4 regions of the Paenarthrobacter sp. UW852 genome follow, and region 3 is predicted to be linked to each of the others. Evidence: riboswitches for the same ligand, from Rfam matches in the RefSeq annotation. Region 3 holds a riboswitch; each other region holds the start of a gene.

Region 1 (4,119 bases), on a different contig from region 3:
ACCTCCGTGCATCAGCTCCAAGGACCGTTCATGGAATCTTCGGCTATAAACATCGCAATCGTGGTGGTGTACCTGCTCGCCATGCTGGCGTTCGGCTGGTGGGGCAAGTCCCGCACCAAGAACAACAGCGACTTCCTGGTGGCCGGCCGCCGCCTTGGCCCCTTCCTCTACACAGGCACCATGGCCGCGGTGGTCCTCGGTGGCGCATCCACCGTCGGCGGCGTCGGCCTGGGCTACAAGTTCGGCATTTCCGGTATGTGGCTCGTGGTGGCCATCGGCGCCGGTGTGCTGCTGCTGAGCCTGCTCTTCGCCGGCACCATCCAGCGCCTGAAGATCTACACCGTCTCCCAGATGCTCAGCCTCCGCTACGGCAGCAAGGCCACGCAGACATCCGGCATCGTGATGCTCGCGTACACCCTGATGCTGTGCGCCACGTCCACTGGCGCCTACGCCACCATCTTCGTGGTGCTCTTCGATTGGGAACGCTGGCTGGCAATCGCCGTTGGCGGGGCAATCGTGCTGGTCTACTCAACCATTGGCGGCATGTGGTCCATCACCCTGGCTGACCAGGTGCAGTTCATCATCAAGACCGTGGGCATCTTCTTCCTGATGCTGCCGTTCGTCATGAACGCTGCGGGCGGCATGGACGGCATCCGTGGGCGCCTCAAGGACAGCTTCTTCCAGATCGACGGCATCGGTACCCAGACGATCATCACGTACTTCGTTGTTTACACGCTGGGCCTCCTGATCGGCCAGGACATCTGGCAGCGCGTCTTCACCGCCAAGACCCCCACCGTTGCCCGCTGGGGCGGCGCCACGGCCGGTGTCTACTGCATCCTCTACGGCATCGCAGGTGCCTTGATCGGCCTGGCAGCCCGCGTGGCCTTGCCGGATATCGACGTCGCAAACCTCGGCAAGGACGTGGTGTACGCAGAGGTAGCAACCCACATCCTCCCCGTGGGCATCGGTGGCTTGGTCATGGCAGCGGCTGTCGCCGCCATGATGTCCACCGCCTCCGGCGCCCTGATCGCCGCCGCAACGGTTGCGCGCGCCGACGTCGTCCCGTTCGTGGCCAGCTGGTTCGGCAAGACCATCAACACTGACGACACCGAAAACCCCGAGCACGACGTCAAGGCAAACCGATACTGGGTCCTTGGCCTGGGCATCGTTGCGGTCCTGATTTCCATGGCCGCGCAGGACGTGGTGGTGGCCCTCACCATCGCCTACGACATCCTGGTAGGCGGACTCCTGGTCGCGATCCTCGGCGGCCTGGTGTGGAAGCGCGGCACAGGCATCGCGGCTGCATGGTCCATGGCAGTCGGCTCGGTGCTGACCCTGGCCCTGCTGATCATGTTCGCCGTGGGAGTCATCCCCAGCGAAGACGGCGTCTACGCGAACGAACCCATCTACTACGGCCTGGCGGCCTCATTCCTCGTTTACGTGGTCATCTCGCTCCTGACGCCGCGCACCGACCCCGCAGTCCGGGCCGCCTGGGACAAGCGCGTGGCAGGTGCGATCTCCGAGGAACTGCCGGTCGAAGCACACCCGGTCAGCTCCAATAAGGCCTACTGACCCGAACACGCAGGACAAGCGACACAAAGCAACGCCCGACGGCGGCGCTCCCCTCACGGGGCAGCGTCGCCGTTTTGCTGTACCCCCAGAAAGTACTCGTTGTGGGGCCTGCTCTGCGGGCTCTAACTCCATCCAACGCTGCAGAGCAGGCCCCACAACGAGAGAGCGCCCCAGAAAGAGAGCGAGCCCCACAACGAGAGCGCCGCGTGCGGTAGTGTTGTGCCAGCTTCAAGAGATGTGGTGCCAAGCTCCGACTGGCCACACACCAACCCCATGTTCACGGGTGGTTCGGATGAGGAAGCGGCCCGCCCCGGACCCAAGACAACCGAGCGGGCAAGAGCACTCCCCCAAGGAGAAGTACCTTGCCGTACCACGCCGACAGCAGCCAAGCCCCCACGTCGCCGGCACCCGGCGCCCAAACTACCGGCGCGAAGAAACCCGACTCGCAAAAAACCGGCACCCCCGCCGAACCCGCAGCCAGCAAGGTTACGGTGATCCCCGCCGTCGACCTCTTCCTGGGGATCGTCACCATAGCGACCGGAGCGAAGAGCGTGACGGTCCGGCACCCCGATCCGCGGTTGATCGCCCGGGCGCTTGCGCAGGCCGTCCGCCCCACCCAATGGTGCGCTGCGTCAGGGACTCTGACGGTGACCGTTGCCGCCGTCGGGAAGCCCATGGGGCTGCCGAGGCACTTTACCTTCCCGGAGCAAGCTGCCTAATCCTCTTCGTCTTCCTCCCGGAAGTCGTCTGTTTCATCGATCGGGACCACCCGTTCGTCATCCTCCGGTGCGTCCACTTCCTCCACCCAGGGCTCGTCCACTTCCTGGTCCTCCGCGTAGTCGTAGGCCGGGTCGGACTCCACAGTTGCCCGCTCCGGGTAATTGGCGTGTGATTCGGTGGTGTTCATGATGCAACCTCCGTCCCTTGGGCCGCGAACGACCCGATGACCTTGCGCGGGAGACCCCGCCCCTGTCATTCCATCTGAGCACCGGCCCACGGACCGGTCAAGGGGCCGAAATTACGGTGCACCGAACATTCCGGTTGAGGAATACCAGCCAAAAATCCCCGAGAATAACCGGTAGTGTGGGGCGTGCAATGGGGCCGCAACTACCCCACCCAGCACAGGAGAAAAAGTGCAACAGCACCAGGAATCCCACGGTCCGTCGAGCCCCGTTCCGGACCCCATCAACGAAACCGAAGCCCCGCAAGAGGCCGAAGCACCACAAACCGCGCCGACGTCCTCGGACATCAGGCGTTGGCGTCAGTACCTGGCGGACGAGCGGGCCGAAGCCGCCGTATACCGGGAACTCGCCCAACGCCGGGACGGCGAAGAACGCCAGATCCTCCTGGCCTTGGCCGAGGCCGAAGGCAGGCACGAAGCCCACTGGCTCAAGCTCCTCGGGGAGCACGCAGGAATGCCCAAGGCGGCGTCCGGCCGCAGCCAGTTCCTGGGCTTCCTGGCCCGCAACTTCGGATCGGTGTTCGTGCTCGCTTTGGCGCAGCGGGCCGAAGGCCGCTCCCCCTACGGCACCGAGCCGGCCGCAACGCCAGCCATGGTGGCCGATGAGCAGATCCATGAAGAAGTGGTCCGCGGGCTCGCAACCCGTGGCCGGAACAGGTTGTCCGGCACCTTCCGCGCCGCAGTCTTTGGCGCGAACGACGGCCTGGTCAGTAACCTTTCCCTGGTCATGGGTATGGCCGCCACCGGAGTGCCCAGCCCGGTGGTGTTGATGAGCGGCGTGGCGGGTTTGCTGGCCGGAGCCCTTTCCATGGGCGCAGGAGAATACGTCTCCGTGCGCTCACAACGGGAACTGCTCAACGCCACCCTCCCCACGCAGGCCACGCTTACCGCTGCGCCGTCCCTGGACATTGAGCACAACGAACTGGTTCTGGTGTATCTGGCCCGCGGCATGACCCAGGAAGCGGCCGAGCACCGGGCCGCCGAACGCATGGGATTGTTCAGCTGCGATTGCGATCCCAGCCTTTCCCTGCAGCCCGAGAAGCCGGCCGAGGACGAGCACGAATCCGTGGGCTCAGCCTGGGGCGCAGCGTTGTCCAGCTTCTGCTTCTTCGCCTCGGGCGCCATCATCCCCATCCTGCCGTTCCTGTTCGGCATGACCGGTGTCGCGGCGCTCATGGTGGCCGGTGTCCTGGTGGGCATCGCGCTGTTGGCGACCGGCGCCGTCGTCGGCCTTCTGTCCGGTACATCGCCCCTCAGCCGCGGCCTGCGGCAGCTTGCGATCGGCCTGGGAGCGGCAGCCGCCACGTACGGACTGGGATTGCTCTTCGGCGCAGCGATCGTCTGAGTTGGACGGCTCCGGCCGCAGCCCGTACTGTTGGTTCGTCCTCCGCGCTGCCCCGCGTGACCAGGGCGTGAGGAATGGAGAGCCGTGGACCCGGAGCGGGAAGAAGTGCGTGTGCCCAGGCACCGGCGCACGGGAACTGCTTTGCGTGTTCTCCGCGGTGTCCTCCTGGCCGTCGTCGCGGCCGTCATTGCCGTCCTGGTCAGCGGTTACCTGCACGGCGACCCCCGCATTACAGCGCTCT
Region 2 (4,119 bases), on a different contig from region 3:
CCAACTCATGCACGCGGAAATCAGCCGGATACTGGTCAGCGGCAACCCCGTCCGATCCTCAGGTGGTGCGCTGAAACAGACATACGCCCTGTTCGACGAACGGGTCACGGGCACCGCGGGTGGGCCGCTGACGGGCACGGACCGTGAACAGGCCCTCGGGCGGCTGGCCCTGCGGTACTTCGCCAGCCGTGGACCTGCCACAGTCAAGGACTGCGCGGCCTGGTCCGGGCTCACCATGAAGGACGTGAACCTGGGGCTGACCGTTGCCCGTGAGCTCTCCCCCGGAACGCTCGGGGCGGCCTCTTTCGATGGGTTGGAATTTCACCTCGCCTCCGAAGACGTCGAAGGGCTTTCCGGGCCGCCCCAAGAGACGGCACTCCCCCGCGTTGACCTCATCCAGTGCTATGACGAGTACGTGATGGGGTACTCCCAGTCCCGGCACTTTCTCGGCGGAAAGGCACCGTACTTCCCCGAGGACAACAGCCCGCTGCACGTTGTCCTGGTGGACGGGCGCCTGGCAGGGTGGTGGCGGCACGCATTCACCAACGGCGTCTGCGAACTCGACATCAGGATGAACCGGCCCACGACTCCGGATGAAGACATCGCACTGGACGCCGAGGTGGCCCGCTATGGAAGTTTCCTGGGCCTCCCGACCAAAAGGGCATGAGACGTCAAGGCTAAGCTGGGAAGTCACTGCTTTAGGACTGGGAAAAGAAGGCCTGGTGGAGTTGCGCGGAAAGTTGACCGATTTCGGTCAGGAAGCCGTCGTGGCCAATCGGGGCTTCGATGACGTGGACCGGTACGTTCCCGGGAAGCGCGGCCGCCAATTCCCGCGATTGTGCGGGGAAGTAAAGCCTGTCACTGTCCACCGCCGCAACGAAGAACTGCGCAGTGGTCCGGGACAGTGCGTCTTGGAGTGAGCCACGCCCCCTGGTCACGTCGTGGGACATCAGGGCTTCTGTGATGGCAACGTAGCTGTTCGCGTCAAAGCGGCGGACAAGCTTGTTCCCTTGGTGGTCCAGGTAGCTCTCCACCTGGTATCGGCCCCGCTCCGCGAGGACGGCGGCAGCAAGCGGCGTTTCCTGGGGCTGCGGCTGACGTCCAAACCGGTAATCCAGTTCCAGGGCCGAGCGGTAGGTGATGTGCGCAATCCGGCGTGCCAACGCCAGGCCCTCTTCGGGGGCTGGGCCGCCGTAGTAGTCGCCGTTGTTGAAGTTCGGGTCCTGCCGGATGGCAAGGGTCTGGGCCTGCGCGAACGCAATCTGCTCGGCCGTGCTGTAGGCGCCGACCGAGATCACAGCGCACCGTTCAACCCGTTCGGGAAATGTCACGGCCCATTCCAGGGCCCTGGCACCTCCCATGGATCCGCCCAGTACGGCATGCCAGGCCTTGATCCCCAAGGTGTCCGCGAGTCGCGCTTCAGCCACCGTGCTGTCGCGCAGCGTGATCAGGGGGAACCGGGATCCCCAGGGCTGGCCGTCCGGCGCTTCGGTGGACGGGCCCGTGCTTCCGTAACAGCCGCCCACGATGTTGATGGAGACCACGAAGTACTTGGTGGTATCGATGGTGGCGCCAGGTCCGACGAGTTGTTCCCACCATCCTTCCTCGTCGGTTGCTCCGCGAGCCACATGCGTGCTGCCCGTGAGCGCATGCTCGATGAGCACGGCGTTGGAGGCATCCGCATTGAGCCGGCCCCACGTTTCATAGGCCAGGACAACGTCCGGAAGGAAACCACCGGCCTCGAGTTCGAGCGAACCGATGCTGGCGTACTTAACCGTGCCGTCCGCTTCTTCGGCTGTGGGTATGGCTGTTGCAGTGATGGTCATTCCTTTGACACCTATTCCTCGCGCTTGCCCGTCGCCTTGCGCGCGAACGGGCCAGGTCTTCACCCGGGGCACCCCACCGCGGAGGAGGGTTGCCGGCCAGCAAGCCGGGGCTACATGCTGGCACTCGTGACCTATAGAAAGAGTGTAGGAAAAACAGGGCAGCTCTGGCGAAGAATGTGACAACACTGTGACGGTTTCGGGTCACATCGTTCGCGAATGGGCGCTGTGGAGCGCCGCCCTTCGAATATTCGACGGCGCGGGGCGGCGCTGCACAGAAGGTGTTCGTTACTGGATCAGGCGGGCCACTAAGCTCCCTTGGCCGCCCTGAAGCCTGCTTCGAGGTCGGCGATGATGTCGTCCACGTGCTCGATGCCAACAGACAGGCGCACCAGGCCTGGTTTGACGCCGGCGATCTCCTGCTGCTCTGCGGTCAACTGGCTGTGCGTGGTGGAGGCCGGGTGGATGACCAGCGAACGCACATCACCGATGTTTGCCACGTGTGAGTGAAGCTCCAGCCCGTCCACGAAGCGCTTGCCGGCTTCGACGCCGCCCTTGATGTTGAACGCGACGATGGCGCCGGTGCCGTTGGGGCCATACTTCTTGCCGCGCTGGTACCACGGGCTGGACGGCAGACCCGCGTAGGCGACCGATTCGACGTCGTCGTGCGCTTCAAGCCATTCCGCCACTTTGGTGGCGTTGGCGACGTGGCGTTCCACGCGAAGGCTCAAGGTTTCCAGCCCCTGGGCGATCAGGAAGGCATTGAAAGGCGCGACGGCGGAGCCCAGGTCCCGGAGCAACTGGACGCGGGCCTTGAGGATGTAGGAGAGGTTTGCGCCGAGCGCCCCGTCCTTGCCGAGGTCGCGGGCATAGACCAGGCCGTTGTAGCTGGGATCGGGGGTGTTGAAGCCCGGGAACCGCTCGGGGTCCTTGCCGAAGTCGAAGTTCCCCGAATCCACGATCACGCCGGCAATTGCCGAGCCGTGTCCGCCGAGGTACTTGGTGGCGGAGTGCACCACGATGTCGGCGCCCCATTCGATGGGACGGATCAGGTAGGGAGTGGACAGGGTGTTGTCGACAATGAGAGGCACCCCGGCCTGGTGCGCGACCCCTGCGATACCTTCGATGTCCAGGACGTCCTGGCGCGGATTGGACACCACTTCGCCGAAGAAGAGTTTGGTGTTCGGCTGCACGGCGTCACGCCACTGGTCCAGGTTGTCCGGGTCTGCGACGAAGGTAACCGAAATACCGAACTTCTTCAGGGTATGCGCGAGCAGGTTGTAGGTCCCGCCGTAGAGGCTGGGGCTGGCCACAACGTGGTCACCTGCCTCGGCGATGTTCAGGATGGCGAAGGTCTCCGCCGCTTGTCCGGAGCTGAGCAGGAGCGCGCCGAGGCCCCCTTCAAGGCTGGCGATCCGCTGTTCAACGGCATCCTGGGTGGGGTTTCCGATGCGGGTGTAGATCGGCGCGAGCTCAGCCAGTGCGAAGCGGTTGGCTGCGCTTTCGGCGCTGGGGAACACGAAGGACGTGGTCTGGTAGATCGGCAGCGAACGAGCACCGGTGGCGGCGTCGGGCTCTTGACCTGCATGGATCTGGCGGGTTTCGAAAGACCATCCTTGGGACATGGAGTTCTCCTGTTCGTGGCACATGGTTTCAACGGAATTGATGGAGTGGTGTGAACTGGGGCCAGTCTAGGAATACCCTGCGGGCCTTGGACAGCTTTGTGACGCCGGTGGAATGATTCGGTCCCCCGGCGTACGTTTGTGACACTGTTGCACCCTTGTGCAATAACATCCCATGTTGGTAAGGCTTGGCTTAGCTGAGACGCCGATCACAAAGTGCCAAGATGATGCCATGCGCATGGATCACGTCTCTTACGCCTGTGAACGAGATGGCCTTTTGGCCACTACCGAACGAATTTCCGCGGCATTGGGAGTGGACGCAGTCCGGGGCGGAGTGCACCCGCGCTTCGGAACCCGGAACATGATCATTCCCCTCGCGGATAACAAGTACCTGGAAGTCGTGGAGGTCCTGGACCACCCGGCTTCCGACAAGGCCCCCTTTGGCCAGGCAGTGCGTGCACGCTCGGCTGCCGGTGGCGGCTGGATGGGCTGGTGCGTCGCCGTTGACGACCTCGCCCCCTTCGAGGAGCGCCTCGGCCGCGCCGCCGTACCCGGTAACCGCAAGTTCCCTGACGGCCGCGAGCTGGTGTGGCAGCAGATCGGCATCCTTGGCCTGATTGCCGATCCCCAGGTCCCTTACCTCCTCAAGTGGGAGGGCGACCCCACCCTGCATC
Region 3 (4,119 bases):
GTCCACCATTCCGTCTGCCGACGGAATGGGATCGCCGTGCGGATCCCGGACGGGGTGTCCAAGCTTGGCTGACATGCGTTCGATGAAGGTGTCGGACACCGCATGCTCAAGCATCTCTGCTTCGTCGTGGACCTCGTCCCAGCTGTAGCCCAGTTCCTCCACAAGGTAGGTTTCGATGAGCCGGTGCCGACGCACCATGGACAAGGCCAGCCGCATGCCTTCAGCGGTCAGTCGAATGGCGCTGTAGGGCTGGTGGTCAACCAAGCCCTGGTCTTTGAGCTTGCGGACCATTTCCGAGACGGAGGAGTTGGCCACGCCCAGCCTTTGGGCGAGCTGGGAGGACGTGATCGGCTTGTCCTGCCACTCCGTATAGGAGTAGATGACCTTGACGTAGTCCTCGATCGAGGAGGAGGGCGTACTGGTCTTCACACACCAAGCCTACCGTGGCGGCGCACCCTGGACCTTGAGTGCACGCCACGTTTGCGTCACGTAGGGCACGGGCACTGTTTCGCCCGCAGCATGTCCAAGATGTTCGTGGAGGTACCACTGGAGGTTATCCATGACTTTCGCCCGGGTGGCCTCGCCGGCACGGAGGTAGTAACTGCGCGACTTCGCCAACTCCATGATGTCCTCCGGAGTCAGGGGATCCTCCCATGTGGTCAGGTGGCGTTCCAGGCCATGGAACTCCGGACCGATAACTGGCCGGAATCCCGGCTTGTGGACATCTCCTGCGTGCATGATCCGGGACAGCCTGTGGACCCAGGGAATGGACGTGTCCAGCTGGTTCCACACCAAGCCCATCGTTCCGCCGGGCCTGAGGATCCTGGCGATCTCCGTGCTGGCGGGGAGGGGGTCGCACCAGTGCCATGCCTGCGCAACGCTGACGACGTCGAATGCTGAGTCCGTCAGCCCTGTTGCCTCGGCTGTTCCCACCAGTGCGTTGACCTGCGGATAGCTTTTGCGCAGTTGTTCCAGCATGTCCGGTGAAGGATCGACGGCGGCAACCTCCAGGTCCCGCTGGAGGAGAAGCGACGTGAACTTGCCGGTGCCCGCCCCGATGTCGGCCGCTGTCAGGGCCCCTTGGGGCAGGATCCATTCCAGGGAGTCCATGGGGTATCCGGGGCGCACGCGGTCATAATGTTCCCCGCCGTCCTGGAAGCTTTGGCCCAGTTCGTGCCTGCGGGTGGCGTGGAGCTTGGGACCGCGTGGTCCTGCTGGTCCGGGAATGACCGCCGGATGACTCGCGGCTCCGGGGGACGGCGTGGACACGCGGAGCTCCTTCACAGGGTTGCCAAAAGGTACCCTACGAATTTACCGCAGCCGTGGAACCCTTTGGTGCGCGGATTCCTAGTCCACAGTGCAGGGCGCTGCGCCTGCCGTGCCCGGAGTATTGGGTGCCCATTCAGGGTAGCTGCGGTGGTCGTTCGCGGGCACCCAGCGGCCTTCGTCCACTACGTAGTCCCAGCCAAGTCCGTTGCGCTTGAGTTCCTCGATGCCTGCCAGCAACCTGGTGGCGTCCTCCAACCGGGAGCCGACGCCGAAGCTTGCCCGCAGCGAACCTGACGGCAATCCCAGGCGCTTGAGCAGCGGGTGGGCGCAGAACCGGCCATCCCGAAGGCCGACACCGTGTTCCGCCGCGAGGTAGGCGGCGACCAAACCGGCGTCGAAGCCTTCCACGGAGAAGTTGACCACACCAATGGTGTCTACGGAATCGCTGAAGATCTTGTGGACAGAGACGCCCTCAATCGCTTCCAGGCCTTCAACAAGGTAGGAACGTATGGCCGCTTCATGGTCATGCCATTCCTGCTCATCCAGGCCGGCCAACACCTGGGTGGCGCGGGCCAGGGTTGCCGCTCCCAGGACGTTGGGAGAACCGCCCTCATGGCGGGCCGGTCCGGTAGCCCAGCTGACCGAGTCCAACCGGGCTTCACGGACGGCTCCGCCGCCAGCCAGGTGGGGGACGCCGGCGTCGAGCCAGTCAGGGCGCCCCACCACCACTCCAGCGCCGAACGGAGCGTAGAGCTTGTGGCCGGAGAAGACCAGGTAGTCGATGTCCGCTTCTGCGATGTTGATGCGGCGGTGGGGTGCAAGTTGGGCGGCGTCCACCACGATCCGTGCGCCGAACCCGTGGGCAAGGGAAGCCAGTTCGGCGATGGGGAGGATTTCACCGGTGACGTTCGAAGCGCCTGTGACCGCCAGCAGGCTCACGCCGCCTTGGGCGAGTTCATCGCGGAGTTTATCCAACGTGGCGGCCAGGGTTGGTGCTGCAACGACGCTTCGGTGGGGCACACCCTGCCAAGGCAGCAGGTTGGCGTGGTGTTCGATGTCCAGGTACAGGACCTCGCCAGCGACCTGGCCATCAACCACGGGGAGGCATCCGGCCAGCAAGTTCAGGGAGTCAGTGGTGTTGCGGGTGAAAATCACGGAGTCATCAGCCCGGCCGCCCACGAATTCACGCACGATGTTCCGGGAATTTTCGTAGACAGAGGTGCTGATCTGCGAAGCAAAACCCGCACCGCGGTGAACGCTGGCGTAGTAAGGCAAGACCTCGTTGAGGTGCGCCGAGACGATGGTCAGGGCAGGTGCCGATGCGCCGTAGTCGAGGTTGGCATAACGGACATGGCCGCCTTGGATCAGGGGCGCCTGCAACTCCGCGCCCGTGACAGCGGCCAGCGGACGTGCAGCAGCAACCGGCACTGCGCTTGCCTCAGCAAACGACGGAATGGTGTTGGCGTTGAACGTAACGGTGCTCATGGGACCTCACTTAAGAGGGACCCCCGCATGGGGGATCCGCGCTTGCCGTATCCGTTCCGGACCGGCCGGGTCGTCACCCGGGGCACCCCACCGCGAATGGAGGGTTGCCGGCCAGCAAACCGGGGTTTAGCGCTGGCACTCGTGACCTGTAAAAAAGGTTAGGGCATACCCATCAGCCACTCCAAAGCCGGTGGACATTGTTAAGCGCATTGTTACGTGGAACGAAAAAGTCGTCATTGGGCGAAGATAAAACGGCGGACGGCCCCAAAAGGGGTCGTCCGCCGTCGAAAATTTCGTGATGGTTCGATGCGGGCCGTGCCGCAACCGGAGCTAGAGGAGGTCGTCCAGCCCAGGGTTGAGGCGCTTGAGGACCTCCGAATGCAATATCGAGTTGGTGGCCAACGCGTTACCGCCGAACGGTCCGTCTTCGCCCTCCAGCGACGTGAAGCGTCCGCCGGCTTCCGTGACGATGGGCACCAAGGCAGCCATGTCGTAGAGATTCAGCTCAGGTTCGCAGGCGATATCCACGGCGCCTTCGGCGACCAGGCAATAGGACCAGAAATCCCCGTAGGCGCGAGTACGCCAGATGTCCTCTGTGAGTCCCATGAATTCGTCGAGGTTGCCGCGTTCCTTCCAGCCGGAAAGGCTCGAGTACGACATCGACGCGTCCGCCAACCGGGAGACGTTGGAAACCTTCAGGCGTGTGGCGGAGGCGAGCGAACGGCCCATGTAAGCGCCCATGTCCTTGGCTGCCCACCACCGCTTGCCCAGAGCCGGGGCGCTCACTACGCCAACAACCGGTTCGCCTTCATCGACCAGCGCAATCAACGTTGCCCATACCGGAACACCGCGAACAAAATTCTTGGTGCCATCGATGGGATCGATGATCCAACGACGCGAGCCGTGTCCGCTGCTGCCGAATTCCTCGCCCAAGACGGCGTCGCGGGGGCGGGAACGGGACAGCTGGCCGCGAATCGCTTCCTCCGCGGCCTTGTCCGCATCTGTGACGGGTGTGAGGTCCGGCTTGGTTTCGATCTGCAGGTCCAGCGCTTTGAAGCGATCCATGGTCTGGGCATCTACTGAGTCTGCGAGGACGTGGGCGAGACGCAAGTCATCGTTGTAGGTGGAAACGGGATGGGTCATGCCACCAAACTATCCTGAATCACTGGCCGCAGTGGGGACGTGAAGCCGCCACGATCAGTTGACCGTGCCCAATTCCTTGGCCTCTTTCGCTTCGAGCCGGGGATCAGCCCCAAGCAAGCGACGCAGTGAGGCAAGGCGGGCGACGCCTGACGGTCCGGCATGGCCTTCGTTGACCCACGCATCCAGTCCGCAATTGATGGCGGTTGCGTCGTGTTTGCAGCC
Region 4 (4,119 bases), on a different contig from region 3:
CCTCGAATCGATGGACGTCGACGCCGCCCGCCGTACCCGCAGCGTCATCATGCTTTTGGGTCCGCTCCTGGACGAGACCAGCGAGTACCTGCTGCCCTACGCCGGGGGTTGCGACCTCGGAACCCGCACTGTTGAGCCGCACATGCAGGCCTTGCGTCAGTTTGGACTCGCTGTGGAGGCCCGCTCCGGGTTCTACTCGGTGACCGCACCACCCGCCGACGGCGATAACCGGTCCTTCGTCCTGACCGAACGCGGCGACACCGTTACCGAGAACGCCATCATGGCCGCCGCCCACCGCGAAGGTACGACGGTCATCCGCAACGCCAGCCCCAACTACATGGTCCAGGACCTCTGCTTCTACCTGCAGGGGCTTGGCGTGGAGATCGACGGCGTAGGAACCACTACCCTCAAGATCACGGGCCGGTCCGCCATTGACGTCGATATTGAATACTTCCCTTCAGAGGACCCCATCGAGGCCATGAGCCTCATCACCGCGGGCATCGTCACCAACTCGGAGGTCACCATCCGCCGGGTGCCCATCGAGTTCATGGAGATCGAGCTCGCCACCCTGGAGCAGATGGGCCAAAACCTGGAGGTCTCCGGCGAGTACATGGCCCGCAACGGCCGCACCCGCCTGGTGGATGTGACCACCAAGCCCTCCGAACTCCGGGCTCCCCAGGACAAGATCCACCCGATGCCCTTCCCCGGCCTGAACATCGACAACCTGCCGTTCTTCGCCGTGATCGCAGGCAACGCCGAGGGCCAGACCATGATCCACGACTGGGTCTACGAGAACCGCGCGATCTACCTGACTGAGCTCAACAAGCTCGGTGCCCAGGTGCAGCTGCTGGATCCACACCGGATCTACGTCAACGGACCCACCAAGTGGCGTGCCGCGGAAATCGGCTGCCCGCCGGCCCTGCGTCCGGCAGCCTGCCTGCTCCTGGCGATGCTGGCGGCCCGGGGAACGTCCGAGCTGCGCAACATCTACGTGATCGAGCGTGGATACGAGGACCTGGCAGAGCGACTGAACACCATCGGCGCGAAAATCGAGTACTTCCAGGACTAAGCCACGCAGGTTCAGACCTGTTTGAGGGCCTTCTCCAGATCCAGGATGAGGTCGTCGACGTCCTCCAGGCCCACGGACAGGCGAACCACGCCATCGCTTAGCCCAATTGCTGCGCGGCCCTCCGGACCCATGGCCCGGTGGGTCGTCGTGGCCGGGTGGGTGATGAGGGACTTGGAGTCGCCAAGGTTGTTGGAGATGTCGATGACTCCGAGGCCGTCCAGCAAAGCGAAGGCGGCCTCCTTCGCGGAACGTCCAGCCGACGGCGAAAGCTCGAATGTCAGGACCGTACCGCCGGCCTTCATCTGCTTTGCCGCGAGCTCGTATTGCGGGTGCGACTTCAACAGCGGGTACTTGACCCAGCTGATGGCGGGCTGCTGCTCGAGCCATTCCGCGATCTTCAAAGCGGACGCAGAGCTGTGATTCACGCGCAGCCCCATGGTCTCCAAACCCTTGGTCAGCACCCAGGCGTTGAACGCGGACAGCGAAGGTCCGGTGTGCCGCATGAGCTGCTTGACCGGGCCGTCGATGAACTCCTTGGTGCCCAGGATGGCGCCGCCAAGAACGCGGCCCTGGCCGTCGATGTGCTTGGTGCCGGAATACACGATCACGTCGGCGCCCAGCTCACCACAGCGCTGCAGCAGTGGAGTGGCAAAGACATTGTCGACGACGACGGTCGCGCCGGCGGCATGCGCCAGCTCGCTGACGGCGGCGATGTCGACGATCTCCTGCATGGGGTTGGACGGAGATTCGAAAAACACGGCCGTGGTGGGCTTGGACAGGGCTTCACGCCACTGGTCCAGGTCGGGTCCATCAACGAATACTGTCTCCACGCCCCAGCGCGGAAGAATTTCGTTGAGGATCACGAAGCAGGACCCGAACAGGGAGCGGGCGGCGACTACGCGGTCACCGGCAGCCAGCAGGGCACCCAAGGCGGTGAATACCGCAGACATGCCGGACGCCGTCGCAAAGCAAGCCTCGGTGCCTTCCAGCAGGCGGAGCCGTTCCTGGAAGGTGGCCACGGAGGGGTTGCCGTAACGGGAGTAGACGAATCGCTCGTCCTCACCGGTGAAGGCACGTTCGGCAGCGGCAGCCGATTCGTAGACGAAGCCAGAGTTCAGGAAGACGGCCTCGGACGTTTCCTGGAAGTTGGTGCGGTCAAGACCGCCACGGACGGCCTGGGTATCAGGATTCCAGCCAGCGGCGTCAGGATTGAAAGTCACTTAGTCGGTCCCCAGGTTCGTCGGAAGGCCACGGTTTTTCCAGCCATTTACAGTGCGCTCGCCATAACGGTCAGGCTCGCCTTCAAAGCCCTCAAGGACGTTGTACGCGGTGAAGCCTGCCTGGGTTGCGGCGATGGCTGCTGCGATTGAACGCTGGCCGGAGCGGCACAGGAAGACGAGCTCCACGCCGTCGTCTTCGGGCGCTTGCTGCCGTAGGTCCTCGATGAAGCGGGAGTTGGGGATGCCGCCGGCAAGGTTCCACTGGATGAACAGGGGATCGTTGTCCGTAGCTTTGGTGTCCGGGATACCGATGTGGGCCCATTCGCCCTCGGTACGGACATCCACCAGGATGGCACCCGCCTCAAGTTTGGCCCACGCGTCCTGCGGGGTCAGGTCGCCTGCGTAGCTCATGCGTGGCCCTCGAATGCTTCGTCGTCGTCATTTTCAAGCTGGTCCACGGCGTCGGCCACGGCGGCGTCTGCGTGGGCGATCGCTGCGGGAAGCACGATTGCCTGGGCGACGATGACGTCCGTGCCGTTAAAGGTGGCTGCCGGGCTGCCATGGAGCACATAGCCCTCGGCGAGTGCGGAGCTGATCCGCTCGCAGAAATCGCGGGTGTCCGGGCCTGTGATCAGGCGGTAAGAAAGTTTTTCTTCAGTGGGTTCAGGCATTGCTGGTGCTCCTCAGTCACGCTTGCAGTTCGAATTTGTCCGATACGCCGAGTAGTCACCTGAGGCACCCCGCCGGAGAGAGGGTTGCCGACCAGCAAGTCAGGGCTTCGCGCTGGTACTCATTACTCAAGAAAAACGTAGCATTCAGGGCGCCTGGGCTGCATGTGGCGGAGGTTTGCCCGCCGTCATGTTGCGTAACCGGAGGGTGCTGTGGCAGGGCCCATTTATGACGTCCCGGGAGCATAATTGACGCAGTACGTCCCCCTGTAACTTCGCAAGAAACCAGGTCGCGGTGAACGAACAGAGCAGTCCTACACTCAAGCCCATGCTGCATTTTGGATGGTTCGTGGGCCACGGATTCGGAGTTCAGGGTTGGGGGACGCCCGGCTACGGGCTGGGCTATGACTGGAAGAAGCCGGCCCTGTACCAAGAGGCCGTGCGCGCCTTCGAGCGGTCCGGGCTCGACCTGTTCATCATCGAGGACTCGCTTACCGTTCCTGATACCTACGGCGGTACGGCCGAGGTGTCCCTGGCGCATGCATCCTTCGCACCCAAGCACGACCCCCTCGCGTTGGTTCCCTACCTGCTCTCCGCCACCGAGCACCTGGGGATTGTGCCCACGGTCAGCGCTTCCTTCTATCCGCCCTTCACCGCCGCCCGGCTGCTGGCCACCTTGCAGCACTTCTCAGAGGGTCAGCTTGGCTGGAACGTGGTGACGTCCGGCAGCGACCTCGCGGCGCAAAACTACGGACTGGACCAGCAGATTGAACATGACCTGCGGTACGAGAAGGCGGAGGAATTCGTCGACGTCGTGAGGCGGCTTTGGCGGAGTTGGGAACCAGGCGCCGTGATGGAGGACGTTTCCGCCGGGGTATTCGCCGACCACACCAAAGTTCACCCGATCAACCATGAAGGCGACTTCTTCAAGGTCCGGGGCCCCCTGAACACGGCGCCCCTGCCGGAGGAGCCCGTGTTGGTTCAGGCGGGGGCTTCACCACGCGGCAAGGCGTTTGCCGGCGGACATGCCGATGTGGCGATCGCCCTGGCACGTGGTGTGGACGGGATGAAAGCGTACCGGGACTCGATCCGCGCCGAGGCTGCGAAGGCCGGCAGGAACCCTGATGACGTGAAGGTCTTGTTTGTCCTCAAGCCCACGGTG

What was found. Region 3 has a riboswitch for S-adenosylmethionine ahead of NEK97_RS07395 (aminotransferase class V-fold PLP-dependent enzyme). Riboswitches for the same ligand answer to the same signal wherever they lie in the genome.
Region 1: it holds a riboswitch for S-adenosylmethionine, as region 3 does, so the genes downstream of both, NEK97_RS05260 (hypothetical protein) here and NEK97_RS07395 (aminotransferase class V-fold PLP-dependent enzyme) in region 3, are expected to answer to the same signal.
Region 2: it holds a riboswitch for S-adenosylmethionine, as region 3 does, so the genes downstream of both, NEK97_RS03470 (homoserine O-acetyltransferase) here and NEK97_RS07395 (aminotransferase class V-fold PLP-dependent enzyme) in region 3, are expected to answer to the same signal.
Region 4: it holds a riboswitch for S-adenosylmethionine, as region 3 does, so the genes downstream of both, NEK97_RS08565 (DUF1737 domain-containing protein) here and NEK97_RS07395 (aminotransferase class V-fold PLP-dependent enzyme) in region 3, are expected to answer to the same signal.

Annotation. Positions count from the first base shown of each region.
Region 1 is NZ_JAMSGY010000002.1:458,175-462,293, forward strand. Features, by position in the region: gene NEK97_RS05255 (sodium:solute symporter) at 31-1,572, shown strand; SAM riboswitch class IV at 1,799-1,918, shown strand; gene NEK97_RS05260 (hypothetical protein) at 1,935-2,291, shown strand; gene NEK97_RS05265 (hypothetical protein) at 2,288-2,479, opposite strand; gene NEK97_RS05270 (VIT1/CCC1 transporter family protein) at 2,706-3,878, shown strand; gene NEK97_RS05275 (matrixin family metalloprotease) at 3,963-4,119, shown strand, end outside.
Region 2 is NZ_JAMSGY010000002.1:49,912-54,030, forward strand. Features, by position in the region: gene NEK97_RS03465 (winged helix DNA-binding domain-containing protein) at 1-667, shown strand, start outside; gene NEK97_RS03470 (homoserine O-acetyltransferase) at 699-1,826, opposite strand; SAM riboswitch class IV at 1,842-1,958, opposite strand; gene NEK97_RS03475 (bifunctional o-acetylhomoserine/o-acetylserine sulfhydrylase) at 2,132-3,472, opposite strand; gene NEK97_RS03480 (VOC family protein) at 3,678-4,119, shown strand, end outside.
Region 3 is NZ_JAMSGY010000003.1:259,883-264,001, reverse strand. Features, by position in the region: gene NEK97_RS07405 (metal-dependent transcriptional regulator) at 1-429, opposite strand, end outside; gene NEK97_RS07400 (class I SAM-dependent methyltransferase) at 439-1,227, opposite strand; gene NEK97_RS07395 (aminotransferase class V-fold PLP-dependent enzyme) at 1,348-2,754, opposite strand; SAM riboswitch class IV at 2,788-2,901, opposite strand; gene hisN (histidinol-phosphatase) at 3,085-3,897, opposite strand; gene NEK97_RS07385 (ribosome small subunit-dependent GTPase A) at 3,952-4,119, opposite strand, start outside.
Region 4 is NZ_JAMSGY010000004.1:87,804-91,922, forward strand. Features, by position in the region: gene NEK97_RS08550 (UDP-N-acetylglucosamine 1-carboxyvinyltransferase) at 1-1,069, shown strand, start outside; gene NEK97_RS08555 (O-succinylhomoserine sulfhydrylase) at 1,081-2,289, opposite strand; gene NEK97_RS08560 (rhodanese-like domain-containing protein) at 2,290-2,700, opposite strand; gene NEK97_RS08565 (DUF1737 domain-containing protein) at 2,697-2,960, opposite strand; SAM riboswitch class IV at 2,974-3,087, opposite strand; gene NEK97_RS08570 (NtaA/DmoA family FMN-dependent monooxygenase) at 3,253-4,119, shown strand, end outside.